Regions from separate parts of the Actinomadura sediminis genome, predicted to be linked through region 1. Evidence: riboswitches for the same ligand, from Rfam matches in the RefSeq annotation. Region 1 holds a riboswitch; each other region holds the start of a gene.
The links. A riboswitch is a leader RNA that binds a small molecule or an ion and turns the genes downstream of it on or off. The one in region 1 is predicted to bind thiamine pyrophosphate.

Region 1 (9,810 bases):
CAACGCCGTCCAGCCTTACCGGGCCGCTCATGGCGTCCCCGTCCCGGCCGCCCCGGTCTTCGACATCGACCTCGACCAGGCCGTAGACGAACTTCGGCGCGTATTTCCCGGTATTCACCTCTGGTGGGGCGAGTACACCGGCTCACTTTGGGCGTTACTCCCGGACGGCCTGGTCGAAGCGAAGAATGCCTGTGATCTCGCGGACCGGATCCGGTCGATGCTGCATCGGCGGGATTCTCGGATCGTCGAGGGATGTCCGGGTGGGCGGCGTCAATCCGTCCCGGAGGCGACCGTTCCGTCGCGTGCTCTGCCCCGTCGACGGCGAAGGCGCGACGCGACGCCGTGTCGCGGAGGCGGTCTGGTCGAACGTGCCCTGGCCTGGTCGTTCGCGCTGTTCGGTGCGAGGTGACGGCACGGGACGAGGAAATCGGCAAGGGTGCGAACAAGACGCGTGGACACTCGCGCAGCCGTGAAGTAATGGAAGAAGGTGAAAGTGGTGGGTAAGCACAAAAGGGATGTGGACTGCTCGTCCTGCGGCGGCAAGGGCGGCAAGTGGGAATCCGATGACGGCAACAGGGTGTGGAGGCCGTGCGTCATGTGCAACGGGACCGGGAAGCAGTGAATGTGCGCGACGCCATCGCGGCCGTTCCCCGGGAGCCGTTCATCCCCGAGGAGATCTTCGTTCGGAACGCCGCGGGGTGGTTGGAGCCGCTGCGCCGCTCGGACGACCCGGAGCGGTGGCGGGAGCTGGTGGCGGCGGACGTCCCGATCGTGACCCGGGTGCTGGCGGACCCGGACCTGCCCGCCGAGGTGTGCGACCCGTTGACGGGGAAGGGGATGGTGTCCGCCAGTTCGAGCAGTGCCCCGTCCATCATGGCCCGCCTCCTCGACGCGATGGACCTGGCGCCCGGGATGCGCGTGCTGGAGATCGGTACCGGGACCGGTTACAACGCCGCCGTCCTCGCGCGGCTGGTGGGTGAGGGCGACGTCGTCAGCGTCGAGATCGATCCGGCGGTCGCGGCGTCGGCGCGCGCGGCGCTCGGGTCCGTCGGCCTTCGGGTGCAGGTGATCGCCGGGGACGGCGAGGCTGGGTACCCGGCGGGGGCGCCTTTCGACCGGATCGTCGCCACGGCGTCCGTCCGCACGGTGCCTTACGCGTGGGTTCGGCAGACTCGGCCTGGTGGGCTGATCGTCGTGCCCTTGGCGCCGACGATCCACCCCGACTGGCCCCTGGTGGCGCTGCGGGTGCGGGAGGACGGGACGGCACGGGGACGATGCGTGGGTCCATCGCCGTTCATGCCGCTCCGCGACCAGCGGGTGAGTGCTCGGAGCGTCCGGGACGCGGAGGAGCGGTGGGACGCGGCCGGGAGGCCGGAGGTCACGCGTATCGGGCTCACGGTGGCGCCGGAAGGGCAGGACGTCTGGCTCGACTCGCCTGGACGGCCGGTGAGCTGACCTGGGGCGGTGCCGCCGCTCGGGGAGGAACTCGCCGGCGGCGGCACCGCCGGGCTACTTGTGGCGGGCGACGTCGTAGGCGGCGCAGCCGATCAGTTCGAGGGAGACCTGGAGGCGTTTCAGGCTGATGTTGTCCGCGATGGTGTCCTCGGGAGTGTGGTAGAGCGGTTCGAGCTGGCTGGGGGCTTCGCCGCCGCGCCAACTGAAGTTGCCCGCCGGGATGGCGCGTTCGTAGAACGCCTCGTGGTCGCTGGAGCCGCGTGCGGTGGGGCCCTTGGTCTGGTCGGCGTAGCCGAGCCGGCGCGCGGCGGCGTTCACCGCGGCGGTGGTGGTGTTGTCCGCTCCGTCCACCGACAGCAGCCAGTAGGTGCCCGCGGGCGGGTGGCTGGTGGCGACCATGTCGTTCTGGAAGCAGCCGGTGATGCGTGCGGCGCCCGCCTCGTCGAGCTCCTTCACGTAGTGCCGGGCGCCGATCAGGCCGGATTCCTCCGAGCCCCACAGGCAGACGCGGATCGCCTGCTGGGTGGGCAGGCGGCGCAGGACGCGCGCCAGTTCCAGGCACAGCGCGGTGCCGCTGCCGTCGTCGTTGGCGCCGGGGGAGCCGGGGACGCTGTCGTAGTGGGCACTGACGATGACGGCCCTGCCCGCGGGGTTCGGCAGGGTCGCCCTGCGCTCGGCGAGGACGTTGTACGAGGTCAGCCCGGAGTGGTGGGTGACCTCGAAGGACAGCCGCCGGGCGCCCGCGCGGATGCGCTCGCCGTGGTACGCGGCCAGTCCCAGGACCGGGATCGCGACCGGTTCCCGCAGGCGCGGGGTGAACGAGCCGGGTTTGCGTTCGGGGTAGGTCCGCGAGCGCGCGTTGACGATGAGGGCCGCACGGGCTCCGGCGTCCGCGGCCGCCTTGGCCTGCTCGGTCTCCTTGTCGACGACGCGGTCGAACAGGACCAGCTCGCCCCGGACGTCGCCGGTGACCTCGGTGACCCGGCCCACGTCCACCACCTCGCCGTCCACCGAGGCGACGGCGCCCTGCGGGGACGCGCTGCTCTGCCAGAGGCGCTCGCCCCGGGCGCGGATCTCCGCGAGGTACCTGTCGGCGACCGGGAAGGGCTGGAGTTCGACGTCGTAGCCGAGGGCGCGCAGCTCCCCGGCGATGTAGCGGGCGGCGCGGTGCTCGGACGGGGTGCCGGCGATGCGCCAGCCGATCTCGTCGCTGAGCACCTTCAGGTGCCGCAGTGCCCGCCGCGCGTCGACGCGCGCGACCACGGCCCGGTCGCCGACGGTGAGGGACGGGGGCAGTGCGGCGCCGGGACGCCGCCGGGTGGCGGCGGAGGCGGTGCCGGGGAGCAGGCCGACGGTCGCGAACCCGGTGACGGCCGCGAGTCCGGCCAGCAGGTCGCGGCGTTTGACCTCGGGCATGGCGTCTCCTCGTGCGAGAAGGCCGCGCCCGCGGGGTCGCCCGCGGACGACGGCAGGGCAGGAACTACGCCCCGATTTGTGCGAACATACGAAATCTTCGATGGGCCGACAAGAACGCTTCGATGTTCCGCAACTGGATCGAGACCAAGGTCATGCCCGGTCGGGTCCCTTTCAAGGACCGACCCACCGGACGATCGTCGATCAGCCGGCCGGGCGGTGGTCGCGGATGGTGCGGGCCACGATCTCGGACGTGACCCGCAGCGGGGTGGTGTCGTGGGCGGTGCGGCTCAGGATCAGGGCGCCCTCGAACGCCGACAGCACGTAGATCGCCAGGTCGTCCGCGGGCTCGATGCCCTCGGCCGCGAAGCGGCGCGCGGTGGCCGCCCGCCAGCCGGCGAAGACGTCCGCGCACGCGTGCCGCAGGGGCTCGCTGGTGGTGGCGGCCTCGAGCGCGACGGTCGCGATCGGGCACCCGTCGCCCCAGTTCGACTTCTCCAGGGCTTCGGCGCTCAGCCGGAAGACGTCCCGGACGGACTCGTCCGCGCGGCTCTCGGTGCGTGCGTAGACGAGGTCGAAAAGCCGGAGGTAGCGGGTGCCGGAGTGCTCCACGGTCTCGACGCCGAGCTGTTCCTTGCCGCGGGGGAAGAAGTGGTAGAGCGAGCCCCACGGCGCCTCGGCGGCCGTGGTGATCTGCTTCAGCCCGGTCGCCGCGTACCCCTGCTCCCGGAACAGCTGTGCCGCGGCCTCCAGTAGCCGCGCCCGCGTGTCGGATCCCATGCGGGAAGCCTATCCCTTGCACTAACTAGATCGATCTATCTAGGGTGACCCGCATGATTCGAAACGAGGACCGCGGGCCCGTCCGGCTGATCACTCTCGACCGTCCCGAGCGCCGGAACGCCGTGGACGGCCCCATGGCCGAGGCCCTCGGGGAGGCGGTCGCCGCCGCCGAACGCGACGACGAGGTCGCGGCCGTCGTCCTGACGGGGGCGGGCGGCGCCTTCTGCGCGGGGAACGACCTCAAGGCCATGGCCGCGGGCGACTTCCCGGTGCCGACCGCGGACGGGCCGCCGCCCATGCGGGTCACGCGCGCGGCGCCGGCCAAGCCGGTCGTCGCCGCGATCGAGGGCTACTGCTTCGGCGGCGGCTTCGAGCTGGCGCTGTGGGCCGATCTCCGGGTCGCGTCCACGACCGCCGAGTTCGGCGCGCTCAACCTGGGGCAGGGCCTGCCGTGCCTGGACGCCGCCACCGTGCGCCTTCCCCGCATCGTCGGGCAGGGGAGGGCTCTCGACGTCCTGCTGACGGCGCGGCGCGTCCCGGCGGAGGAGGCCCTCGCCTGGGGTCTGATCACCCGGCTGGTCGAACCCGGGCGGGCGTTGGAGGAGGGGCTGGCGATGGCCGGTGCCGTGGCGGGGCTGCCGCCCGGGGCGCTGCGCGCCGCCCGCCGGTCGGTGCTGGAGCAGTGGGCGCTTCCGGAGGGCGAGGCGGCCCGCGAAGAGGCGCGCCTGGCCCTCCGGTGAGCGGTCAGGGCCCGCCGGGAGGCGATGCCGGCGTGCGTTCGGCCACGTCGCCGAAGAGCGGGGCCACCTCGTTCCAGCGGTGGAGCTCGCAGCCGTCCTCGCGGGAGAACTTCGCGTCGATCTCGCGTCCCCGCCACGTGCCCTGGACGGTCGCGGTGGCGGGACCGCCGTAGATCTTCGTGCAGATCTTGCTCGTGACGGGCTCGAACGGGTCTTCGGCCTCGGCGAGCGCCGCGCAGGCCGCGGCGGGTTCCGGATGGGAGCCGCCGGGCGGGTCGCAGGTGAGGGTCCAGACCTTGGCGGGGGCCTCCGCGGAGGCCTTGACCTTGATCGTGAGGGTCTCCACGGGGTAGCTGGACGGCCGCACCGTGGCGGGGCCGTCGGCGGAATTGCCCGAGGTGCTTTCGTCGCCGCAACCGGCCAGTGAAAGGATCAGAGCCAGCCCGGACGCGGCGAGGAGTGGCGTCCGATACCGCATGCGTGATTCGACGCGGCGGGGTTCCGCGCGGTTCCATGGAGGAGTGATGATTTTCGGGGACGACGTGCCGGCGGTGCCTGCCGCCGAGGTTCCACAGGACGCCTACCTGCTCGACGTGCGGGAACAGGACGAGTGGGACGCGGGTCACGCGCCCGAGGCCGTCCACATCCCGATGGGGCGGCTCAGCGACCGGGCGGCGGAGATCCCCCGCGACCGCGAGGTGTTCGTGATCTGCCGGTCCGGCGGGCGGTCGGCGCAGGTGACGGTGGCGCTGAACCAGGCCGGGTGGCTGGCGAGGAACGTCGACGGCGGGATGCAGGCGTGGGCGGCGGCGGGCCGTCCGATGGAGGCCGACGGGGACCCGTACGTGGCGTGACATTTCGGGCGGTTGTAGCATCCTTCCGTCTATTTCTCCGCGGGAGCTCGGGCCGAGGCCGGGCTGAGAGGGCGAACCCAGAGGCGTCGCCGACCGCATGAACCTGTCCGGGTAATGCCGGCGTAGGGAGAGTGCCGCATGGCGTCCGCCGTCGACGAGGTCCCGTACACCCTGGACGAGCCGGCGCCGAAGGTCCTCGGCTTCTGGGATCAGAGCGCGTTCTGGGCGAACCTCGGGGTCAGCCTGCTGGCGTTCTCGGGCGCCTACACCGTGCTGGCGCCCGACGAGAACGGCGTGCCGACGCTGTCGATCGCCGCCGGGATCGTCGCGATGATCGTCGGGACGGTCGTCGGCGGGCTGATGCTCGGGCTCGCCGCGGTGCCGGGCGCGCGGACCGGACGTCCCGCGATGGTGCTGCTGCGGGGCCTGTTCGGGGCGCGGCTGTCGTACGCGCCGACGGTGCTGAACATCGCGCAGCTCATCGGGTGGGGGACGTTCGAGCTGATCGTGATCGCGGACGCGGCGCGGCACCTGTGGGACGGGATCCCGCGGTGGGGCTACGTGCTCGCGGCCGGGGCGCTGACGACCGCCCTGACCATCTGGCCGCTCGGCTCGGTGCGGCTGCTGCGCCGGTACGTGACGGCCGCGGTGATCGTCGCGCTCGTCTACTTCTACGTGCTGCTGGTGCGGGAGCCGCTGCCGGATCTGACGGACGGCGGCTGGGACGGCTTCCTGATCGGCGCCGACGCGGCCCTGGCGGTGTCGATCTCGTGGGTGCCGGTCGCCGCCGACTACACCCGGCACGCGCGCACCGAGCGGGGCGCGTTCGGCGCGGCGGCCGTCGGCTACTCGGCCACGCAGATCGTCGCGTACGTGCTGGGGCTGCTCGCCCTGGCGCTGGCGGGGTCGACCGGGAACGTGTTCGACCCGTTCCTCGCGGTGCCGCTGGGCGTGCTGTTCTTCGGCGTGTTCGTGCTCCGCGAGGCCGACCAGTCGTTCGCGAACGTGTACTCGACGGCGGTGTCGATCCAGAACCTCGCGCCCCGCGCGGACCGCCGCGTCCTGACGGTCGCGCTCGGCGCGCTGATCACGCTGCTGGCGCTCGTCCTGGACATCGGCGACTACGCGGGCTTCCTGTCGCTGATCGGCTCGGTGTTCGTCCCGATGCTGGGCGTCCTGGCCGCCGACTTCTTCCTCGGTCGCGGACGGGACGGCTGGGACGGCTCGGTCGCCGCGCCGTCGCGGTGGGGCATGGTCGCCGCGTGGGTGATCGGCTTCGTCGCCTACCAGCTGATCAACCCGGGCACGGTGAGCGGCTGGGCCGGGTTCTGGACGGACGTCCGGGAGCTGCTGAACTTCGCGCCGCAGAGCTGGATGAGCGCGTCGCTGCTGTCGTTCCTGCTCGCCGGAGCCGCCGCGCTGGCCGCCGGCCGCCTGGCGAATTCGCGCGGCGAACGCCGCTGACGTGGCGTTCTTCCGTTGCCGCACCGTGAAGAGTGAGAACTTTTCCGTTGCGGTTCCCCGGCGCGGCAACGGGTCCGGTGGCACGATGACAGTCGTGCACCACCACGTCCACGACCCCATCGCGCGGGCGGTCATCGAGAGCGCCGCGGACGCGATCGTGGCCGTGGACGGCAGGCACCGCGTCACCGTGTGGAACCCGGCGGCCGAGCGGATGTTCGGCTGGACGGCCGAGGAGATGATCGGGCGCGTGCCGCCGATCGTCCCGGACGAGCTGAAGGCCGAGCACAACGCCGTCCAGGAGCGGCTGCTCACCCGGCGGGCCGGAGACGGCGGGCAGATCTCGATCGCGACCCGCCGGTTCCACCGGGACGGCCGGCTCATCGACGTCCGCATCGACACGAGCCTGCTGAAGGACCCGTCCGGGACGCAGCTCGGGTGGGTCGGCGTGTACCGGCCGGTGGAGGACGACGAGATCGTCCAGCACCACATGACCGAGCGGGCGCGGCTGGTGCGGCGGCTGAACGACATCGTCGCCGACCTGAACGCCGAGCTCGATCTCGCGGTCGTCCTCGACCGGATCACCGGCGCGATGATCGAGCTGACCGGGGCGGACGCGGGCGGGTTCGTCCGGATCGAGGGCGAGCGGCTGCGGCTGGTCAGCATGTCGGGGCTGCCGGAGCGGATGCGCGGGGCGTCCGCGGAGCTGCGGCCGAGCCTGGTCGGGGAGCTGCTGCGCAGCGGCAAGACGATCAAGCTCGCGACGGGGGACCGGCGGCTCGGCGACCTGATCTGGGCGGAGCTGGAAGGGCTCCACACGATCGCGCTCGGGCTGTCGTTCGTGAAGGACAGGCCGTTCGGCGCCCTCTACGCCCTGTTCTCCGGCCGCAAGGTCGGGCACACCGAGCTGGAGCTGCTCGAACTCCTCGCCGGGCACGCGGGCGTCGCCGTCGGGAACGCGGTCGCGTACGCGAACGTCGTCCGGCAGCGGGCGCACGAGCGCGCGGTGATCGATTCGAGCGCCGACGGCATCGCCGTCCTGGACCACGACCTGGTCGTCCGGCAGTGGAACCCGGCCGCGCACGCGATCACCGGGATCCCGCCGGACGACGCGATCGGGCGCCCGCTGCCGTTCGAGATGCCCGCGGTCGGCGAGGACCTGACGTACCAGCTCGAGTCGGGCACGTGGCTGAACGTGCTGGCCGCGGAGATCGAGGAGACCGGCGAGCTGGTCCTCGACTTCCGCGACGTGTCCGAGGCGAAGGCCCTGGAGGAGGCGAAGGACCTGTTCCTCGCCACCACCAGCCACGAGCTCCGCACCCCGATCACGGTCGTCCAGGGGTTCGCGTCCACGCTGGTCAACCGGTGGGACGAGCTGGCCGACACCGACCGCCGCGCGGCCGTCGCGACGATCGCCGAGCGCGCCCAGTCGCTCGGCCGCCTCGTCGAGCACCTCCTGCTCGGTTCCCGCGCCGGACGGGACGAGCTGGCCGTCACCGTCGAGACGTTCGACCTGCGCCGCGTCGTCGAGGGCGTCGTCGCCGGGTTCCGGTCCCTGTCGGCGGCCCATCGCGTCGAGCTGGAGATCGACCCGGACCTGCCGTACGCCCAGGGCGATCCGATGGCGACCGACATCGTCCTCGGCCAGCTCATGGAGAACGCGTTCAAGTACTCCCCGGACGGCGGGACCGTCCGCGTCTGCGCGCGCGCCGACGGCGCCTGCATCGAGGTGACGGTCGAGGACGAGGGCGTCGGTATCCCGCCCGAGGACCACGAGCGGGTCTTCGAACGGTTCGTCCAGGGCGACGCCGGCGACCGCCGCCGTTTCGGCGGCATCGGGCTCGGCCTCTACATCGTGAAACGCCTCACCGAGGCGCAGCACGGCACCGTGTCCGCCCACCCGGCCCGGAACGGGACCGGAACCCGCATGCGATTGGTCCTGCGGAAATCTCGTTGACCAGCCGGGACGTGCGGACCGGTTACTAACCGTGAGGCCAGTGGGGTGGGACCGGACGGGTGAGGTCGGCGTGTTCCGCGCCGCCGACGATCCCGTCGCCTGGCAGTGTGCTGATCCGTGGGACGGCCGGTTCCGGTCGTCCGCCAGACCCGAGGGCGACGTAGATAACACGGTTCCGATGAGTAAGGCGGCGGTGGGTGGATAGATCCATTGTTGGGCGAAGTTGGTGACGAGATGGCATCGGAGACGCGTCGGACGCCACGACCGGGGGTGATCACCGTGACCGAAAGGCCGGTGACTCGTTGTGCAGGTGGCAAACTGGAGCGTCCGTGTTTCCGGACGATGTCAACAGGGCATTCCGGTCGTACCGGAAGAGCGGCGACGGGACAGTCCGAGCAACCGAATCGACGGGGAGGTGAGGGCGTCGAGCGTCGTACTGCTGCCACACGCGCCGTCCAGCGTCGCGGTCGCCCGTAAGCGCCTCAGCTCAGAGCTGGCGGAATCGGGCGTCTACGAAGCCGTCGTGGACGATGCCAGCGTCATCGTGAGCGAACTCATCAGCAACGCCCTGCGGCACGCGCGTCCCCTGCCGTCCGGCCAGGTCCGGGTCTGCTGGATCTGCCACGGCGACGTCCTCGAGCTGGAGGTCAGCGACGGCGGCGCCATGACCGAGCCGCGCCGCGGCCCCGGGACGCTCTCCTCCCTCGGCGGCCGGGGACTCGGCATCGTCGAGGCCCTCTCCGAAGGCTGGGGGGTGCGCCACGAGGACGGCGCGACCACGGTGTGGGCCGTCCTGCGGGCACCCCGGTCGAACGAGATGAACGGGATCGCCTCGGCCACCGGTGAGCACGCCGTCATGCCCGACCTGTCCGCCTTCCCCGATCTCTTCGACGAGCCGTCGACGAGCGACTTCTGCGACGACACCCGCAACGGAGTGCCCACGACCAGGGCGTACCCGGCGTAACGGGGGCTCTCCCCGGCCGAGGTAGTTGAAAAGTACACCCCCGCCCGAAGTGCCCGGCTCCGCACCTTGTAGTGTCCTCGTCGAGCTCGGGCGCTGTCGTGCCCCCGTCGACACCGCCCGAGCGTCCAAAATTGTTCATTTGCGGCGCCCTCGGCGTCAGGCCCCAGGGACCTTTCCTTCAACGGG
Region 2 (9,810 bases), on a different contig from region 1:
CCGCGGTGACGGTGAAGCCGCCGCCGGGCGCGGGGCCGGCGTCGAGCGTCCCGCCGACGCTGCGGGCGCGCTCGATCATCCCGAGCACGCCGAACCCGGAGGAGCCGCCGTCCGGGCCTCCCGGGGAGCCCCCGGACGGGCCCGCGGCGAAGCCGCGTCCGTCGTCGGCCACCCGGACGACCAGGGCGCCGTCCGCACGGGTGAGGCTCACGTCCGCCGACGCCGCGCCCGCGTGCTTGACGACGTTGGTGAGCGCCTCCTGGACGATCCGGTAGGCCGCGACGCCCACCTCGGGCGACGGGCGTTCCCCGCCGGGTCCCGCGGACTCGTCCGCGAACGTCACCCGGATCCCGCCGGCGCGGGCGGCCGCCACCAGCTCGCCGATCCCGTCAAGCCCCGGCGGCTTCCCGGACGCGGGCGCGTCCGTCCCGCGGAGGACCTGCAGGGTGCCGCGCAGCTCGACGCGGGCGTCCCGGCACGTCGCGGCGATCGACGCGAGCGCATCGGCCAGCTCTTCGCGGTCCAGCGGCCGGTCCCCGCGGACGAGGTGTGCGGCGGCGCCGGCCTGCACCCCGATCACGGTGATGCTGTGCGCGAGGAGGTCGTGCAGGTCGCGGGCGATGCGCAGCCGCTCCTCGGCGACGCGGCGCCGCGCCTCCTCCTCGCGGGTGCGCTCGGCCCGCTCGGCCCGCTCGGTGATCGCCGCGAGCCGGACCCGGTGCGACCGCCACACCTGCACCGCGATCACCACCGCGACCACGGCCTCGATCACCGCGATCTGCTCCCGGACGCTGCTCCCGCCGGCCCGCATCGCCATCCCGACGACGCAGACCAGCAGCAGGGACGCGACCACGCCGAGCACGATCCGCGCGCGCCGGCCGAACACGGCGTAGGCGAACAGCGCGGCGACCTCGGCGGGGACGAGCGCGTGGTGCTGGTACTGCAGCAGGTGGAACGGGACCGCCAGGACGACGAGCGCCGCGAGGCCGGGCGCGGGCCGGCGCCGGATGACGGCCAGCGGGACGTGCGCGGCCACGAGCAGCGCGGCGCCGGGGGCGTCCAGGGACCGCACGCCCGGCCAGAGCAGGGCCGCGGCGACCGCGACCACCGCCAGCGGCAGCGCGAGGACCGCGTCGCGCGCGAGGGTCCCGCCGCCCGCGGTCGTCCCGCCCGTGAGGCGCTTCGGGAGTCCGCCGAGCCGGGAGAGGGTCACCACGCGACCATCTTCCCCGACCGCCCGCCGGGCGCGCATCCGGGCCGCTCCGGACGAGGAACGCGGGGTTTGAGCGCGGGACCGCCGTGGAATGTCCCTGACGGCGCAGATGTTGGCAAACGAGACAGTCTAGCAGCGTCCTGCGTCCGGCGATCACGTTTTAGAGTGAGAAGACCGCTTGAGGCCGTGGCGTCCCGGCAATGGGGCCGCGGGAGGTGAACGTCCCGGTCGCCGGCGTACCCGCACGATCATCGTTCGCCGAAAGGATCCACCACATGCCCCTGTCCCCCCGTCTGCCCGGCTCGCCCGACGTCCTGGCCGCGCTCGAGGAGACCTACGACGGCGTGCTGCGGCGCGACCCCGGCGAGCCGGAGTTCCACCAGGCCGTCCACGAGGTGCTCGAGTCGCTGCCCGCCGTGCTGTCCGCGCGGCCGCGGCTGAGCGCGAGCCGGCTGATCGAGCGGCTGATCGAGCCCGAGCGGCAGATCATGTTCCGCGTGCCGTGGCAGGACGACGCCGGCCGCGTGCACGTCAACCGCGGGTTCCGCGTCGAGTTCAACGGCGCGCTCGGCCCCTACAAGGGCGGCCTGCGGTTCCACCCCACGGTGAACCTCGGCATCGTGAAGTTCCTCGGCTTCGAGCAGATCTTCAAGAACGCGCTCACCGGGCTCGGCATCGGCGGGGGCAAGGGCGGCAGCGACTTCGACCCGCACGGACGCTCCGACGACGAGATCATGCGGTTCTGCCAGTCGTTCATGACCGAGCTGTACCGGCACGTGGGCGAGCACACCGACGTCCCGGCGGGCGACATCGGCGTCGGCGGGCGGGAGATCGGCTACCTGTTCGGCCAGTACCGGCGCGTCACCAACCGCTGGGAGGCCGGCGTCCTCACCGGCAAGGGCCAGGGCTGGGGCGGCTCCGCGGGCCGCACCGAGGCCACCGGGTACGGCAGCGTGCTGTTCACCGCCGAGATGCTGAAGCGGCGCGGCGAGGACCTCGACGGGCAGCAGGTCGTGGTGTCCGGCTCCGGCAACGTCGCCATCTACTCGATCGAGAAGGCGCAGGCGCTCGGCGCGAACGTCATCACCGTGTCCGACTCGGGCGGCTACGTCGTCGACGAGAAGGGCATCGACCTCGACCTGCTCAAGCACGTCAAGGAGGTCGACCGGGGCCGCGTCTCCGACTACGCCGAGATGCGCGGCGCCTCGGCGCGGTTCGTTCCGGCGGGGCGGGTCTGGGACGTCCCGGCCGACATCGCGCTGCCGTCCGCGACCCAGAACGAGCTGGACGCCGAGTCCGCGCGCATCCTCGTCCGCAACGGGGTCAAGGCCGTCGCCGAGGGCGCGAACATGCCGACGACGCCCGAGGCCGTCCACATCCTGCAGGACGCCGGCGTGGCGTTCGGGCCGGGGAAGGCCGCGAACGCGGGCGGCGTCGCGGTCAGCGCGCTGGAGATGCGGCAGAACGCGGGCCGCGAGTCCTGGACGTTCGCGCAGGTGGAGAACGAGCTGACGCGGATCATGCGCGACATCCACGACACCTGCTTCGAGACCGCCGACCGGTACGGCGTACCCGGCGACTACGTCGTCGGCGCCAACATCGCCGGCTTCGAGCGGGTGGCCGACGCGATGCTCGCCCAGGGGCTGATCTGACGGGCCCGGCTTGACGGTCCGGCGTCGACTGAGGGGGCGCGCGCCGGCGGCGGTGTAGGACGCCGGCGGCCCCCGGGCCGTCACCGGCCCGAACGCGCGTGCCGTTCCCGGTCACCGGGGACGGCACGCGCGCGTCTACCCCACCTGCCCCGGTTGCGGCAACCGGGGCGGTGCGGGTTACCGTCGATCACGACCGACGCGGGGGCCCGGCGAACCGGGCTGAGATAGCGGCTGGCACGGCCGCTGACCGCATGAACCTGACCGGGTAATGCCGGCGTAGGGAGAGCATCGAGTCGTGAACGAATCCGTGGTTCCAGCCGCCCGCAAGACGTACCTGCAGGGCTCCCGGCCCGACCTGCGCGTGCCGATGCGGGAGGTTCCGCTGACCAATGGCGACGCCGTCGTCCTGTACGACACGTCGGGGCCGTACACCGATCCCGCCTTCGAGACCGACGTCCGCCGGGGCCTGCCGCCCCTGCGGGACGCGTGGATCGCCGGGCGCGGCGACACCGAGTCCTACGACGGGCGCTCCGCGCGCCCGGAGGACGACGGGCGCCGGTCCGGCGACCCGCTGCGCGAGGGCGCGGCGTTCCCCGCGCGGCGGCCGCGCCGGGCGTCCGGCGGGGCCGTCACGCAACGCGCCTACGCGCGCCGGGGGGAGATCACCCCCGAGATGGAGTTCGTCGCGCTGCGCGAGGGCGTCGCGCCGGAGTTCGTCCGGGACGAGCTCGCGGCGGGCCGCGCGGTGCTGCCGGCGAACGTCAACCATCCCGAGATCGAACCGATGATCATCGGCCGGAACTTCCTGGTGAAGGTGAACGCCAACATCGGGAACTCGGCGGTGGCGTCCTCGATCGAGGACGAGGTCGAGAAGATGACGTGGGCGACCCGCTGGGGCGCCGACACGATCATGGACCTGTCGACGGGCCGCGACATCCACACCACCCGCGAGTGGATCCTGCGGAACTCGCCCGTCCCGGTGGGGACCGTCCCGCTGTACCAGGCGGTGGAGAAGGTCGGCGGCGACCCCGCCGAGCTGACCTGGGAGGTCTTCCGCGACACCGTGATCGAGCAGGCGGAGCAGGGCGTCGACTACATGACCGTCCACGCGGGCGTGCTGCTGCGGTACGTCCCGCTGACGGCGCGCCGCAAGACCGGCATCGTGTCGCGCGGCGGGTCGATCATGGCGGCGTGGTGCCTGGCGCACCACGAGGAGAACTTCCTGTACACGCACTTCCGGGAGCTGTGCGAGATCTTCGCGGCCTACGACGTGACGTGGTCGCTCGGGGACGGGCTGCGGCCCGGCTCGATCGCCGACGCCAACGACGAGGCGCAGTTCGCGGAGCTGCGCACCCAGGGCGAGCTGACGCGGATCGCGGCCGAGTACGACAACCAGGTCATGAACGAGGGCCCCGGGCACGTCCCGATGCACAAGATCAAGGAGAACGTCGACCTGCAGCAGGAGTGGTGCGACGGCGCCCCGTTCTACACGCTCGGGCCGCTGACCACCGACATCGCGCCCGGCTACGACCACATCACCTCGGCGATCGGCGCCGCGATGATCGGCTGGCACGGCACCGCGATGCTCTGCTACGTCACCCCGAAGGAGCATCTCGGGCTGCCCGACCGCGACGACGTCAAGGCGGGCGTCATCGCCTACAAGATCGCCGCGCACGCCGCGGACGTCGCCAAGGGCCATCCCGGCGCGCAGGCGTGGGACGACGCGCTGTCGGACGCCCGGTTCGACTTCCGCTGGGAGGACCAGTTCAACCTGTCGCTGGACCCCGACACCGCGCGCGCCTTCCACGACGCGACGCTGCCGGCGGCCCCGGCGAAGACCGCGCACTTCTGCTCGATGTGCGGCCCGCACTTCTGCTCGATGAAGATCACCCGGGACGTCCGGCGGTACGCCGACGAACGCGGGCTGGACGGCGACGAGGCGATCGCCGCCGGGATGCGGGAGAAGGCGGGCGAGTTCAAGGCCGCCGGGGGGCGCGTGTACCTCCCGGTCGCGCCGGACGGCTCCTGAGCGCGGCCGCGGGCCGGGCCCGGCGCGGGACGTCCAGCGTCCCCGCCGGCCCGGCCCGCGGCCGTCCCCGGGGCCGCCCTCCGGCGCCGGGCCGCACCCTTGACGTACACGTTGAACTGGGCGGACGCATGATCCGGGCGGGGCGCGGATAGTATCGAAGGACCGTTCCAAACCGTGGGAACGGCCGCGACCGCACCCATGCCGAAAGGACAGCGGACCCAAGGTGACCAGCGACGGCACGTCCCGGCCCCGCCCCCGCGCGGAGCGCTCCGACGTGCGCCGCAACCGCGCGCGGCTGCTCGCCGCGGCCCGCGAGGTGTTCCAGCGGGAGGGCGCGGGCGCGTCGCTGGAGGCCGTCGCGCGGCGCGCCGAGGTCGGCATCGGGACCCTGTACCGGCACTTCCCCACCCGCCAGGACCTCCTCGAGGCGCTCCTCGCGGGCGCCTACGACGACCTCGCGGCGCGCGCCCGGGAGCTGGCGGACTCGCGAGCCCCGGGCGACGCCCTGCTCGCGTGGCTCCGCGCGTTCATCGCGCAGGTCACGGTGTTCCGCGGGCTGGCCGCGTCGGCGGTGGTGTCGCTGCGGGACGAGCGGTCGGCGCTGCTCGACTCCTCGCGGGCGATGCGCGCCGCGGGCCAGCGGCTGTTCGCCCGCGCGCAGCAGGCGGGCGACGTCGCCCCGGGCGCCGACTTCGCCGACGTGCTGCGGCTCGCGGGAGCCATCGCGACGGTGACCGAGCAGGAGCCCGCGGCGGCCGACCGGCTGCTGGCGCTCGCCGCCTGGGGCGTCGCGCCCCGCGCGGACGGCCTCGACGGCGCGGGGGCCGCGCCGGGCGCGACCGGCCCGGACCGGGCCTAGCCGGCGTCCTCCGCGGGCGGGGGGAGGACGCGGCGCGGGCCGGGCGGCGTCTCCCGGTGCCGCCGCCACTCGCGCGGGTAGCCGACCGACACCTCGACGTGCGGGACGCCGTCCGCCCAGATCGTCCGGGGGATGTGCAGGTGCCCGTACACCACCGACACCGCCCCGAACCGGACGTGCCAGTCGGCGGTGCGCTCGCTGCCGCACCACTGCGCGAACTCCGGGTACCAGAGCACGCGGGTCGGTTCGCGGATCAGCGGCCAGTGGTTGACGAGCACGGTCCGGGTGCCGGGTTCCAGCTCCGCCATCCGGCGCTCGGTGTAGGCGATGCGGGCGTCGCACCAGGCGTCCCGGGTGGGGTGCGGGTCGGGGTGGAGGTAGATCTCGTCGGTGCACACGACGCCCGCCTCGTGCGCGATCTCCAGGGCCTCCTTCTTGGTGGAGGCGCCGTCCGGCCGGAACGTGTAGTCGTACAGGACGAACAGCGGCGCGACCGTCACCGGGCCGCCGTCGCCCGTCCACACGGGGAAGGGGTCCTCGGGGGTGGCGACGCCGAGGCCGCGGCACATGTCCACCAGGCGGCGGTAGCGGGCCTCCCCGCGCAGCGCCACGGGATCGTCCTTGACCGTCCAGAGTTCGTGGTTGCCGGGCGTCCAGATCACCTTCCCGAACCGCCCGGCCAGGGTGCGCAGCGTCCACTCGACGTCGTCGAAGCGCTCGGCGACGTCCCCGGCCACGATCAGCCAGTCGCCGCCGGACTCGGGGCGCAGCCCCTCCACGAACGCGCGGTTGTCGGGGAATGCCACGTGCAGGTCGCTGATGGCGTAGAGACCGCTCATGACGTGATCGTAGGCGGCGTCAGGCGTCCCGGCCCCAGAGGTACGCCCCGGCGGCCATCGCCAGCACGCTCGCCCAGCCGGCGATCGCCCGGACGGTGTTCCAGGTCGTCCAGCGGCCGGAGTAGTCGGCCCAGACGCGCGCGGCCTCGGCCGGGTCCGCGGGGATCCCGGCCTTGTCCAGCGCCTCGTTCAGCGGGATGTTCACGGCGAAGCTCGGGAACAGCGCGCCGAGGACGTACACCCCGGCGGCGACGAAGAACAGGACGGCCGCCGCCTTCTGGTCGAGCGTCAGCAGCAGGATCGCGGCCACGACCGCGATGACCGGCGTCATCACGAACATGGCGACGAACAGCGGGTTCTGGATCTTCTGGTTGACGCCCTGCATGGCGTCGATCGCGGAGGACGGCCGCGCCGCGTTCAGCCCCGGCATGACACCGGTGGAGAACCCGAAGAACGTTCCGGCCATGCCGGCCGCCGCCACGAGGGACAGCGCGGCGAAGATCATGGTGAACAGGGATTTCATGGTCGGTCTCCGATCGGTGATGAAGGCGTTCGGCGGGGGCGGCCGGCCGGGCCCGGCCCCCGGCCGGCCGGGGCCGGTCTGCCGGGGCCGGGCCCGCGGGGCTCAACCGTTCCAGATGCCGCTGGCGGCGGTCTCGCGGGCGTACTCGGCGAAGTCGCGGGGCTCGCGGCCGAGCGCGCGCCGCACGCCGTCGGCGGGCGCGCTGTTGCGGCCGTCCAGGACCGTGCCGAACAGGTACGTCAGCAGTGCGGCGACGTCGCCGGGCACGCCGTGCTCCTGCACCGCGGCGGCGTAGTCGTCCACGCCGACCCGCACGTAGGCGATGTCGCGCCGGGCCGCGCGGCCGATCTCCGCGACCGCCTCCGGGAAGGACAGCGCGCGCGGCCCCGTCACCTCGTACACCTCTCCCGCGTGCCCGTCCGCCGTGAGCGCCGCTACCGCGACGTCGGCGATGTCGTCGGCGTCCGCGAACGGCTCCGGCACGTCGCCCGCCGGGAGGACGACCTCGCCCGCGCGGACGGGGTCGAGGAGGTAGTCCTCGCTGAAGTTCTGCGCGAACCAGCTCGCGCGGACGACCGTCCACTCCAGCCCCGAGTCGCGGACGACCCGCTCGCATTCGACGGCCTCCTCCTCGCCGCGTCCCGACAGCAGGACCACCCGCCGCACGCCCGCGGCCCGCGCCGCCGCCGTGAACGCGCGGATGACGTCGGGCGCGCCCGGGACGGCCAGATCGGGGGCGAACGCGAGGTAGACGGCGTCGACGCCCCGCAGGACCCGCGGCCAGCCGGCCTCGTCCGTCCAGTCGAAGGCCGGGTCCGCCGAGCGGGAGCCCATCCGGACGGGCACGTCCATGGCCTCGAGCCGCTCCACGACGCGGCGGCCGGTCTTGCCGGTGCCGCCCGTGACGAGCGTGAGGCCCGTGTCGATCGTCGTTCCGGTGGTGCCCGCGGCGGTGTTCGTTCCGGTGTTCGTCATGTCCTGAAGTCAATCGGGGGGCGCCCCCGGCCACCATCGTCGAGAAGCTCGCCGGCATTCGCGAGCGTCTACGCTGACGGGGTGGACGCGCTCACCGATCTCCTCGACGGCCCCCGGGCGCGCGGGGCGTTCCTGCTCCGCGCGACGCTGGACCCGCCGTGGTCGGTGCGGATCCGCGACGAGGCGCCGCTGACCCTCGTCGCGATGATCAGGGACGACGCGTGGGTGCTGCCCGACGGCGGCGGCCCGCGGGCCGTCCGGGCCGGGGACGTCCTGCTCGTGAAGGGCCCGGAGCCGTACACGATGGCGGACGACCCGGCGACCCCGCCGCAGATCGTCATCCATCCCGGTCAGCGCTGCACGACGCCCGACGGCACGAGCCTGTCGGAGGCGATGGACCTCGGGGTGCGCGCGTGGGGGAACGCCCCGGACGGGCGGACGGTCATGCTGGTCGGCACCTACCAGATGCGCGGGGCCGTGACGCGCCGGCTGCTGGCCGCGCTGCCGCAGCTCGCGATCGTCCGCGGCGGCACCTGGAACTCGCCGCTGGTCGGCCTGCTGGGCGAGGAGATCGGCAAGGACGAGCCCGGCCAGGACGTCGTCCTCGACCGGCTGCTGGACCTGCTGCTCATCGCGGCGCTGCGCGCGTGGTTCGCGCGGGACGGGGCGGAGCGGCCCGGCTGGTACCTCGCGCACGGCGACCCGGTGGTGGGGCCGGCCCTGCGGCTGCTCCACGACGACCCGGCGCACCCGTGGACGGTCGCCGGCCTCGCCGCCCGCGTCGGGGTGTCCCGCGCCGCGCTGGCCCAGCGGTTCGGGCGGCTGCTCGGCGAGCCCCCGATGTCCTACCTGACGGGCCTGCGCCTCGCGCAGGCCGCCGACCTGCTGCGGGAGAGCGACGCGACGCTCGAGACGGTGGCGCGGCGCGTCGGCTACGGCACCGCGTTCGCGCTCAGCACCGCGTTCAAGCGGGAGCACGGCGTCAGCCCGCAGGAGTACCGCGCGACCCGCCCGCCGGTCGCCTCCGCGTGACCGGCCGCTACCGCGTGACCGGCCGCTACCGCTCCGTGCGGAGGGTCGGCTCGGCGCGGACCACCGAGTTCTCCGCCATCTCCGGGACGAACGGGATCACGAACGCGTAGTCGGCCAGGACCGAGTCGGGCACCTCCCCCGACTCGCCGAACGCCGCGATCTCCCCCCAGCACGGCGAGCCGAGCGACCCGCTGCGGTGCCGGACCGACAGCCCGGCGCACAGGTTCGCGAACCGCAGCCGCTCCGTCAGCGGCAGCCCCGCGAGCGTCCCGAAGACGAACCCGGCCGCGAACACGTCCCCCGCGCCGGTGGCGTCCAGCGCCCGGACGGGCAGGGCCGGGGCCTGCGCACGCTCCCCCGTGGTGCGGTCCAGCGCGATGGCGCCGTCCGCACCGCACTTGACGACCACGACGGGCGCGCGCTCGGCGAGCGCCTCGGCGGCGGACGCCGGGTCGGCGGTGCGGGTGTAGGCCATCGCCTCGGCGGCGTTCGGCAGGAACACGTCGACGTGCGCGAGCCGGTCGAGGACCTCGGCGGACCATGCGCCGGTGGGGTCCCACCCGAGGTCGGCGAAGATCAGCGCGCCGCGTTCGCGGGCTCCCGCCGCCCACGCCGGGACGGGCCGGTCGACGTCGATGAAGCAGGCGCGGGCGTCCGGCGGGGCGCCGCCCGGCGGTTCCTCGGCCTG
Region 3 (9,810 bases), on a different contig from region 1:
ACGAGCTGCTCCGCGGCCTCGACCAGTTCGAGCGGATCGGGCAGCAGCGTGCGCTCGTCCGCGATCACTTCGAGCTTCACCCAGTTCGTCCCGAGCGCCTCCCGGGCGAGCTTGGCGGTCAGCACCGCCTCGCCCGCGGTGAAGCAGCCCGCGGTGTTGGGCAGCACGCGGATGCCGCATCCGGCGAGCACGTCCAGCACCGAGCCCCGCGCCGCCGGGTCGACCCGCCGCATCGCGACCGTGGTCAGCTCGGTCCCCGACGCGGTGAGCGCCTCCCGCAGCACCTGCATGCTCGGCGCGCCGCCCGTCCCCATGATCAGCCGCGAGCCGAACTCCTCGCCCGCGATCACCAGCGCGTCGTTCGTCCCGTTCGTCGTCTCGTTCGTCGTCTCGCTCGCGGTCTCGTCCATCGTCAGCCTCCCTGCACGGCGGTCAGCACTTCCAGGCGGTCGCCGTCGCGCAGCGGCGTCGCCTCCCAGGACGCCCGGCGGACGACCTCGTCGTTCAGCGCGGCCGCCACACCGGACGGCGCCGCGCTCACGGCCGCGACGGCGGCGGCCACGGTCGTGCCCGCGGGCAGCTCGCGCGGCTCGCCGTTGACGATGACCTTCATCGCTTCACCTCGGAGAATCGATCGGGGGAGAACGGGCGGGCGACCTCGGGCACCGGGTCGCCGAGCAGGGCCGCGGACAGCACGTCCGCCGAGATCGGCGCGAGCAGGACGCCGTGGCGGAAGTGCCCGGTGCCGAGCACGAGCCCGGGGACGCCCGATTCGCCCATGACCGGGGCGTTGTCGGGGGAACCGGGCCGCAGCCCGGCCGTGACCTCGGCGAACTCCAGCTCGGTGACGCCGGGGATCAGCTCGCGGGCGTCCCGCAGCAGCTCCCACAGCCCGCCGGCCGTCACGCGCGTGTCGAACCCGAGCTCCTCCTGCGTGGCGCCGAGGACGATCTCGGCGTCGTCCGCGCGCGGCACCAGGTACACCGGCGAGCCCTTCACCAGCCCCCGCACGCAGCGCCGCAGGAACGGCACGCGGGTGCGCAGCCGGATCACCTGCCCCTTGACGGGACGGACGGGCGGGACGGTCCCGGCGGGCAGGCCGTCGAGGTCGCCCGACCAGGGGCCCGCGGACAGCAGGACGCGGTCGGCCCGCAGGACCGTCCCGTCCTCCAGCCGGACGCCCGCCGCCGCGTCCCGCTCGACGACCACGCCCGCCGCGCGCCGCCGCACCACCCGCACGCCGGACTTCTCGCACGCCGCCAGCAGCGCCGCGGCGAGCCGGCGCGGGTCCACCGACCCGTCGCGCGGGGCGAGCAGGCCGCCCCGCACGCCCGGCGCCAGCATCGGCTCCCGCTTGCGGCACTCCCGCCCGGTGAGCGCCTCGACGGGGAGGCCGAGGCTCTCCTGGAAGCGGCGCAGGTCGTCCAGGACGGCCAGGTCGTCGGAGTCGAACGCGACCTGGAGCAGGCCGTCGTCGCGGTACCCGGTGGGCGCCCCGGTCAGCTCCTCCAGTTCCGCGACGAACGCGTCGTAGCGGTCGCGGGACGCGAGGTTGAGCCGCAGCAGCGGCTCCTCGCCGTAGGCGAGCTCGCTGACCGGGGTGATCATTCCCGCCGCGACGGACGTGGCGCCGCCCGCGGGCTCGGGATCGACGAGCGTCACCGCGACGCCGCGTGCGGCCGTCCGCCATGCGGCGGCGAGGCCGACGATCCCGGCCCCGATGACGACGATCTTCATTCGCGCTCCCTTCGCCGGCATGATCCGGATCAGGTCGTGGCGGTCGGCGGCCCGTTCAGCCGCCCTCTCAGCCCGGTCGCACCGGACTCCCGCGGGTGTTTCGTGTGCTCTTCCCCCACTTTACGACTGCTGTGAGGTACACGACCGCCTGGACAGGTGTCCAGGGGAACGCCCGCCCCGTTAGGGTGAGCGCCATGGAGAGGGTTGTTGTCGTGGGTGGCGGGCTGGCCGGCGTGCGCGCCGTCGAGGCCCTGCGCAGGAAGGGGTACGAGGGCGGGCTCACCCTCGTCTCGGCCGAACGGCACCGGCCGTACGACCGGCCGCCGCTGTCGAAGGCCGTCCTCGCGGGCGAGTCCGACGACACCACCGTCGACGCCGACTGGGACGCCCTGCGCTGCGAGCTCCTCCTCGGCGAACGCGCCACCGCGCTGCGCCCCGCCGAGCCCGGACGCGGCGGCGTCGTCGCCACCACGGCCGGCGACCTGCCGTTCGACGGCCTGGTCATCGCCACCGGCGCGACCCCGATCACGCTCCCCGGCGGCGGCCGCCAGCACGTCGTCCGCACCATCGAGGACGCCCGCGAACTCCGCGGCCTGCTCGTCCCGGGCGCCCGCGTCGCGATCGTCGGCGCGGGCTGGATCGGCGCCGAGGTCGCCACCACCGCCGCGAAGCGGGGGTGCGCGGTCACCGTCGTCGAGGCCGCCGACACGCCCCTCGCCAACGCGCTCGGCCCCGAGGCGGGCGCCCTCACCGCCCCCTGGTACGCCGAGGCCGGCGTCGAGCTGCGCACCGGCGTGAAGGTCGCCGAGGTCGACGACCGCGGACTCGTCCTCGCCGCCGACGGGACGCCCGGCCGCATCGACGCCGACGCGGTCGTCGTCGGCGTCGGCGTCCGCCCCGACCTCGGCTGGCTCGCCGGTTCCGGCCTCCTGCTGGAACGCGGCGTCGTCACCGACGCCTCCTTCCGCACCTGCCACGAGGGCGCCGAGCACGGCGCCCCCGGCACCCCCCGCCCCGACATCGTCGCCGTCGGCGACTGCGCCGCCTGGTGGTCGTCCCGCTACGGGCGCCGGCTCCTGGTCGAGCACTGGGACACCGCCCTCAACGCGCCCGAGGTCGCCGCCGCGACCCTCCTCGGCGAGGACGCCGTCTACGACGCGGCCCCGTACTTCTGGTCCGAGCAGTTCGGCCGCATGGTCCAGTACGCCGGGAACCACGCGGCGTCCGAGCGGATGATCCGGCGCGGCGACCCGGACGGCCCCAAGTGGGCCCTCGCCTGGCTCACCGGCGACCGCCTCGACGCGATCCTCACCGTCGACCGGCCCCGCGACCTCGTCCAGGCGCGCCGGGCCATCGCGTCCGGCGCGTCCGTGGACCCCGGCGCGCTCGCCGATCCGGACGTGCCCGTCCGCCAGGCCGTTCGCGCGTAGCGGAGACTTCTCGCGAAACAGGTGGTCGTCCAGGGGGTTTGGCGGTTCCGAAGGCGTGGTAGCAAGGGGGCGTGACGCAGATGCACGCAACCGTTGAAAGCGCACTCGACCCCCGGACCGACGCCCTCGCCGGCGAGTGGCTCACCCTCCCGGAGACCGCCGAGCGGCTCGGCATCAAGACGAACCGGATCAAGCAGCTCATCAGCGAGCGCAAGCTGCTGGCGGTCCGCCGCGAAGGCGAGCCGATGGTCCCGGCGGCCTTCGTCCACGAGGGTCAGGTGATCAAGGGGCTGTCCGGCACCCTCACCCTGCTCTCGGACGCCGGCTACAGCGACGTCGAGACCGTCCGCTGGCTGTTCACCGCGGACGACACGCTGCCCGGGACGCCGGTCGAGGCGCTCACCGAGAACCGCGGGACCGAGGTGCGGCGCCGCGCCCAGGCTCTGGCATTCTGACCGTCCCACTCTGACCGTCCGCCCATCGGGGGCCGCGCGGGTGCGCGGCCCCCGCAGCACGCCCCCGGAAGGAAGTCCGCCCCACCGTGTCCAGGCACCTGCCCTCCGACCGCGCCGTGGCCCTGCGCGCCCGGCTCGACCGCGCCCGTCTCTACCTCTGCACGGACGCGCGGGAGGAACGCGGCGACCTGCCCGGCTTCCTGGACGCCGTCCTCGCGAACGGCGTCGACATCGTGCAGCTCCGGCAGAAGGGGCTGGAGGCGCGGCAGGAGATGGCGTACCTGGAGGTGTTCCGGGCCGCGTGCGAGCGGCACGGCGCGCTGCTGGCCGTCAACGACCGCGCGGACGTCGCCCACGCGGTGCGCGCGGACGTGCTGCACCTCGGGCAGGACGACCTGCCGGTGGCGGCCGCGCGGGAGATCGTCGGGGGCGACGTGCTGATCGGCCGGTCCACGCACGCGGAGGAGCAGGCGGCGGCCGCGGCGGCCGAGCCCGGAGTGGACTACTTCTGCACCGGGCCGACGTGGCCGACGCCGACCAAGCCCGGACGCCCCGCGCCCGGCCCGAAGCTCCTGGAGTACACCGCGGGGGAGCGGTTCGCCCGGCCGTGGTTCGCGATCGGCGGCATCGACCTCGGGAACCTGGACCAGGTCGTGGCCGCCGGGGCGCGCCGCGTGGTGGTGGTGCGGGCCATCACCGAGGCGGACGATCCGGGCGCCGCGGCGGCCGAGTTCGCGCGGCGGCTCGCCGCGGTGTGACCGGTCTCGTGCGACCGGTCTCGTGCGACCGGTCTCGCGCGACCCTTTCGGTGTGACCGCCCGCACGGTTCGCGCGGGCGCGGCATGCCGCACAATGGGGATCATGGGACCCGACGACGAGCGGCCGGTCGACCTCGACGACGAGTTCGACGTCCTGCCCGACCAGACGTCCGACGACACCGACACCGGCTGGGGCGAGTGGCGCGGCGACGCCGGCGACGACTCCCGCCTGCTGGAGGAGCGCCCGCCGCACTGGTGAGCTAGAGGATCCCGATGACGAAGCCCGCCGTCATGACGACGGCGAGCGCGATCATCATGCGCCAGCGGTAGCGCGGGATGCGGGTCGGGCGCGGCCGGGGAGCCGGGGCGCCGCCCTCGCGCAGCGCCCGGACGATCTGCCGTGCGGACGGCCGCGCCTGCGGGTTCTTGTCGAGGCAGCGGGCCACGAGAGCGCGCAGCGGGCCGTCGAGGTCGCCGAGGTCCGGCGGCCGGGACGTCACCCGGCGCATCACCGCGGCGTTCGGGCCGGTGCCGAACGGGGGACGGCCCGTGGCGGCGAACACGATCGCCGCGCCCCACGCGAAGACGTCCGCGGGCGGCCCGACGGGTTCGTCCTCGATCTGCTCGGGGGCCATGTAGGCGGGGGTGCCGAGCGGTCCGGTGGTGAGCGGCGTCGCGTCCGCCATGCGCGCGATGCCGAAGTCGATGACCTTGGCGCCGTCCGGGCCGAGGAGGACGTTGCCGGGCTTGAAGTCGCGGTGGACGATCCCCTCGCGGTGGATCGCGGCGAGCGCGGCGGCGGTGCCGAGGGCGACCCGGTGCAGCCGCCGCTCCGGGAGCGGGCCCTCCTGGGTCACGACCTCCTGCAGCGACGGGCCGTCCACGTACTCGCTGACGATGTAGGGCCGGTCGCCGGTCACGTCGGCGTCCAGCACGTGCGCCGTGTGCCGCCCGGCGACCCGCCGCGCCGCGTCGGCCTCCTTGACGAACCGGTCGCGGGCGCGCCGCCCGGCCGCCATGCCGCCCTTCAGCAGCTTCACGGCGCAGAGCCCGCCGTCGGGGTCCTCGGCGAGGTAGACGACGCCCTGGCCGCCCTCGCCGAGCCTGCCCAGCAGGGGGCGGCCGCCGATGTCGTCGGGATCGCCGGGGCCGAGCGCGGTCGCGGGACGGCGCCGCAGGTCGCGGGGGACCGGGGCGCGCCGGGTGGCAGGGGACACGGGGACTCCGGGGGGAACGGATAAGGGGAGGGTCCTTATTTGTACCGTGTGCCCGTCCTGTCCTGCAGAGGAACGCGGATCTTCGTCAGCCGCACGCCCCGAACGAGCCCCGCTGGGCGATGTCGCGCGACGAGGGGCCGACCATGACGGTGTAGCAGCCGTCCGCGACCTTCCACCGCTTCGCCTCGACGTTCCAGTAGGACAGATCGCGCGCGCTCAGCGGGAACGCGACGGTTCTGCTCTGCCCCGGCCGCAACGTCACCTTGGTGAATCCCTTGAGCTGCTTGGGCGGCTGCGGGACGTCCACGCCGGGCGAGGGCAGGCCGAGGTACATCTGCGGGACGGCGACGCCCGTGCGGTTCCCCGTGTTCGTGACCGTGACCTTCACTTCCTTGGATCCGACCTTCAAGCCGCCGTAGCGGAACGTCGTGTACGACAAGCCGTGCCCGAACGGGTACTTGGGCGTGAACCCCTTCGCGTCGTAGTGCCGGTAGCCGACCATGACGCCCTCAGAGAAGGTCGCGGTCTTGTTCGCCCCGGGGTACTGCGCGGGGTTCCCGGCCGCGGGCGCGTGCGCCTCCGCGGCGGGGAACGTGACAGGCAGGCGCCCGCCCGGATCGACGTCCCCGTACAGGACGCGGGCCAGCGCGTTCCCGCCCTCCTGCCCCGGGTACCAGGTCTCGACGATCGCCGCGACGTCGTCCGCCCACGGGGTGAGGACGGGCCCGCCCGTCTGCAGCACCACGATCGTGTTCGGGTTCGCCGCCGCGACCGCCGAGATCAGCCCGTCCTGGTCGCCGCGCAGCGGCTCGCCGCACTCGAGGGTGAGGCACGACTTGTCGAAGAACTCGCCCTGGCTGTCGGTGGCGAACACGATCGCGACGTCGGCGCCGCGGGCCGCCTCCGCCGCGGCGCCGCGGTCGTCGCCGTCCCGGTAGGTGACCGAGGCGCCCGCGCCGGCGCGCCGCGCCAGGCCCTCATGGGCGCCGACCGACGCGAACGGGACGACCTTCGCCGACCCGAACCCGGCCTGGCTCTCCTTCGCGGCCCGCCCGATCACCGCGATCCTCCGCGGTGCGGCGAGCGGGAGGACGCCGTCGTTCTTCAGCAGCGTGACGCCGTTCTCGGCGATCGTCCGGGCCGCGGTCTCGCTCGCCGTCCGGTCGACGCGGGCGAGGTCGTTCGGGTACGCGGGACGGTCGAAGACGCCGAACTCGAACATCGTCCGCAGGACGTTGCGGGTGTGCCCGTCGATGGTCGCCTGGGCGACCTTGTTCTGCGCGCGCGCCCTCTTCAGGAGGAACGCGTTGTAGCGGAGGCCGATCGGCAGTTCCATGTCCAGCCCGCCGTTGGCGGCCTCGGCGGTGTCGTGGACGGCGGTGTGGTCGGACATGACCATCCCGTCGAAGCCCCACTCCGACCGCAGGACGCCGTTCAGGACGCCCCCGTCGTGGCACGCCCAGCGGCCGTTCAGCTTCCCGAAGCCGCACATGACGGTGGCGGCGCCGCCCTCCTTCACGGCGGCCTCGAACGGCGGCAGGTAGATCTCGCGGAGCGTGCGCGGGTCCACGGCCATGTTCAGCTCGAGGCGGTCCTTCTCCTGGGTGTAGACGGCCAGGTGCTTCACCGAGGCCATCACCCCCTGCCCCTGCGCGCCCTTGATCCAGGACGCCCCGATCCGCGCCGACAGGTAGGGGTCCTCGCCGAACCCCTCGAACGTCCGGCCGTTGAGGGGCGTGCGCAGCACGTCCACGGTCGGGCCGAAGATCACGTCGTTGCCGCGGTGCCGCGCCTCCCACCCGACCGTCTTCCCGTACAGGCGCGCGGCCTCCCGGTCGAACGTCGCGGCCAGCGCGATCGGCGCGGGCAGCGCGGTCGCCCGGCCCTGCCGGACGCCCGCCGGGCCGTCGGCCATGTACAGCGGGGGGACGCCGAGGCGCCCGATCCCGTTGCCCGTGTCGGCGTGCGCCCAGTCGAAGTACCCGCCGAGCGGGCCGCCGAACGGGTCGTCGGACGCCAGCAGCGCGATCTTCTCGTCGTCGGTGAGCCGCGCGAGCAGCAGCCCGGCCCGCCGCTCCGCGCTCAGCGAGGTGTCGCACCACGGCCGCGCGGCCGGGTCGCCGCAGCGGCTCGCCGCGGCCTGCGCGCCGTCCGCCCGGCCTGGGACGATCACGAGCGCGAGCGCGCACGCGAGGGCGCCGGCCGCGGGCAGCAGGCGTCCGGCCCGTGCCCGCCCGGCCGGGGGCATCACGCCTCCCCGGCGCCGGGCGCGGCGTCCTCGCCCTGGACGCGCAGCGCGTTCAGCGCGAAGGCGACCATGTGGTAGTGGCCGATGAGCATCACCAGCTCGATCAGCTCGCGTTCGCCGAAGCGGGTCGACAGCTCCGTCCACGTCGCGTCCGTCACCGTGCCGCGCTCGTGCAGCTCGTCCGCGGCGGCCAGCACCATGCGGTCGTCGTCGGACCAGGGATGGTCGTCGGGGTCGCGGCGGAGCGCGGCGATCTCGTCCTCGGTCAGCCCCGCGTCCAGCGCGAGCCCGCGATGGTGCGCCCGCTCGTACTCGCAGGACCGGTGGTGCGCCGTCCGCAGGATCGCCAGCTCCCGGTCCCGGGCGGACAGCAGGCCGTTCATCAGCAGCGCCGACCCCAGCCCGATCCAGGACTGGAACAGCGACGGGTGGCGGGCCAGCGTCGTGAAGACGTTGAGCGGGCCGGTGGCGGCGGTGACGGCCTTGAGCACGTCGTCCCACTGCTCTTCCGGCAGCGGGGCGATGCGCGGAACGCGGTTTCCGGGGGTGTCGGCGCACATGGCGACATTTCTGCCACCAAATGGTGGGACAGTGCTAGAGCGTTTTGGTCATTTGGCCGGATCGTGCCAAATATCGGCCCGATTTCCTTGGTTCAGGTGCGGCGGGAGGTCGCCGCGACCGCCAGCCCGGCGAGCGCCTCGCGCGCCTCCTCGGCGATCGGCGCCGCCCGCAGCGCCCGCTCGGCCTCGTCGAGGTACCGCTCGATCATGTCCTCGCAGGCCGCGAGCCCGCCGGTCTCCTCGATGATCGAGCGCAGCTCGTCCACCCCGGGCCGGTCCAGCTCCGGGTCGCCGAGGCGCCGTTCGAGCGCCGCCGCCTGCGCCGCGTCCGCCCGCTCCAGGGTCAGCGCGACCAGCACCGTCCGCTTGCCCTCCCGCAGGTCGTCGCCCGCGGGCTTGCCCGTCTCGGCCGGGTCGCCGAACACGCCCAGGACGTCGTCGCGGAGCTGGAACGCGATGCCGAGCGGCAGCCCGTACGCGGTCAGCGCGGCGGGGACGTCCGGACGGGCGCCGGCCAGCGCCGCGCCCAGGTGCAGCGGCCGCTCGATCGTGTACTTGGCGCTCTTGTACTCGACCACCCGCAGGGCCGTGGCGACCGTCGCCGCGCCGCGCGTCCCCTCCAGCATGTCGAGGTACTGGCCGCACATGACCTCGGTGCGCATCAGGTCGTACACCGCCCGGCCGCGCCGCCTGCGCTCGCCGTCCAGCCCGCACGACTCGAACATCTCCGCCGACCAGGCCAGGCACAGGTCGCCGAGCAGGATCGCGGTGCCCTCCCCGAACGCCGCCGCGTCCCCCGGCCAGCCCTGCGCGCCGTGCAGCGCCTCGAACCGGCGGTGCACCGACGGCTGCCCGCGCCGCGTGTCGCTGGAGTCCATGACGTCGTCGTGGATCAGCGCGCTCGCCTGCAGCAGTTCCAGGGACGCCGCCGCGTCCACGATGCCCGCGTCGGCGCCGCCGCCCGCGGCGCGCCAGCCCCAGTAGCAGAACGCCGGACGCAGCCGCTTCCCGCCGCGCAGCAGCGCGTCCAGCGCCCCGAGCAGCGGCGACAGGTCGTCGCTGATGGCCAGCAGGCCCGGGCGCTGCCGGTCGACGAACGCGAGCAGCGCCTCGTCGACCTGCTTGCGGATGCGGCTCGTCGACATGTCGTGATCGTATCCAGGGGAAGGCATGCAACCGCCCGTCAGTAGCGCGAGATGTCCGCCGATCTTAGGAAATCTCCGCCATTCAGTGACAACTGGGCGTAAACGCGCGGCCCGTCCGGAACCGGCCCGGCCCCGGGCCCTACCGACCGCTCCTTCTGTACGCTGGTGGGATGCGATCCGTGCGCCCCGAACGGCCCCCCACAGTCCGCGAGCTGCTCGCCACCGGTGGAAGGTCCTTCTCCTTCGAGTTCTTCCCGCCC

Region 2: linked by a shared signal. The riboswitch ahead of thiC (phosphomethylpyrimidine synthase ThiC) and the one ahead of ACFQ11_RS12490 (purine-cytosine permease family protein) in region 1 are both predicted to bind thiamine pyrophosphate.
Region 3: linked by a shared signal. The riboswitch ahead of thiO (glycine oxidase ThiO) and the one ahead of ACFQ11_RS12490 (purine-cytosine permease family protein) in region 1 are both predicted to bind thiamine pyrophosphate.

What each region holds. Positions count from the first base shown of each region.
Region 1 is NZ_JBHTJA010000018.1:40,028-49,837, reverse strand. Features, by position in the region: gene ACFQ11_RS12520 (methyltransferase domain-containing protein) at 625-1,455, shown strand; gene ACFQ11_RS12515 (M20/M25/M40 family metallo-hydrolase) at 1,510-2,871, opposite strand; gene ACFQ11_RS12510 (TetR/AcrR family transcriptional regulator) at 3,073-3,648, opposite strand; gene ACFQ11_RS12505 (enoyl-CoA hydratase-related protein) at 3,702-4,388, shown strand; gene ACFQ11_RS12500 (SSI family serine proteinase inhibitor) at 4,393-4,734, opposite strand; gene ACFQ11_RS12495 (rhodanese-like domain-containing protein) at 4,916-5,242, shown strand; TPP riboswitch at 5,272-5,389, shown strand; gene ACFQ11_RS12490 (purine-cytosine permease family protein) at 5,381-6,706, shown strand; gene ACFQ11_RS12485 (PAS domain-containing protein) at 6,792-8,660, shown strand; gene ACFQ11_RS12480 (ATP-binding protein) at 9,076-9,624, shown strand.
Region 2 is NZ_JBHTJA010000105.1:3,625-13,434, forward strand. Features, by position in the region: gene ACFQ11_RS31310 (sensor histidine kinase) at 1-1,216, opposite strand, end outside; gene gdhA (NADP-specific glutamate dehydrogenase) at 1,489-2,865, shown strand; TPP riboswitch at 3,054-3,165, shown strand; gene thiC (phosphomethylpyrimidine synthase ThiC) at 3,161-4,894, shown strand; gene ACFQ11_RS31325 (TetR/AcrR family transcriptional regulator) at 5,118-5,753, shown strand; gene ACFQ11_RS31330 (metallophosphoesterase family protein) at 5,750-6,592, opposite strand; gene ACFQ11_RS31335 (anthrone oxygenase family protein) at 6,612-7,115, opposite strand; gene ACFQ11_RS31340 (NAD(P)H-binding protein) at 7,218-8,090, opposite strand; gene ACFQ11_RS31345 (AraC family transcriptional regulator) at 8,172-9,122, shown strand; gene ACFQ11_RS31350 (carbohydrate kinase family protein) at 9,148-9,810, opposite strand, start outside.
Region 3 is NZ_JBHTJA010000040.1:2,300-12,109, reverse strand. Features, by position in the region: gene ACFQ11_RS19990 (thiazole synthase) at 1-410, opposite strand, end outside; gene thiS (sulfur carrier protein ThiS) at 413-613, opposite strand; gene thiO (glycine oxidase ThiO) at 610-1,737, opposite strand; TPP riboswitch at 1,727-1,840, opposite strand; gene ACFQ11_RS19975 (NAD(P)/FAD-dependent oxidoreductase) at 1,932-3,167, shown strand; gene ACFQ11_RS19970 (Rv2175c family DNA-binding protein) at 3,248-3,622, shown strand; gene thiE (thiamine phosphate synthase) at 3,709-4,380, shown strand; gene ACFQ11_RS19960 (hypothetical protein) at 4,484-4,639, shown strand; gene ACFQ11_RS19955 (serine/threonine-protein kinase) at 4,641-5,597, opposite strand; gene ACFQ11_RS19950 (glycoside hydrolase family 3 C-terminal domain-containing protein) at 5,683-7,845, opposite strand; gene ACFQ11_RS19945 (carboxymuconolactone decarboxylase family protein) at 7,845-8,405, opposite strand; gene ACFQ11_RS19940 (polyprenyl synthetase family protein) at 8,498-9,550, opposite strand; gene metF (methylenetetrahydrofolate reductase [NAD(P)H]) at 9,721-9,810, shown strand, end outside.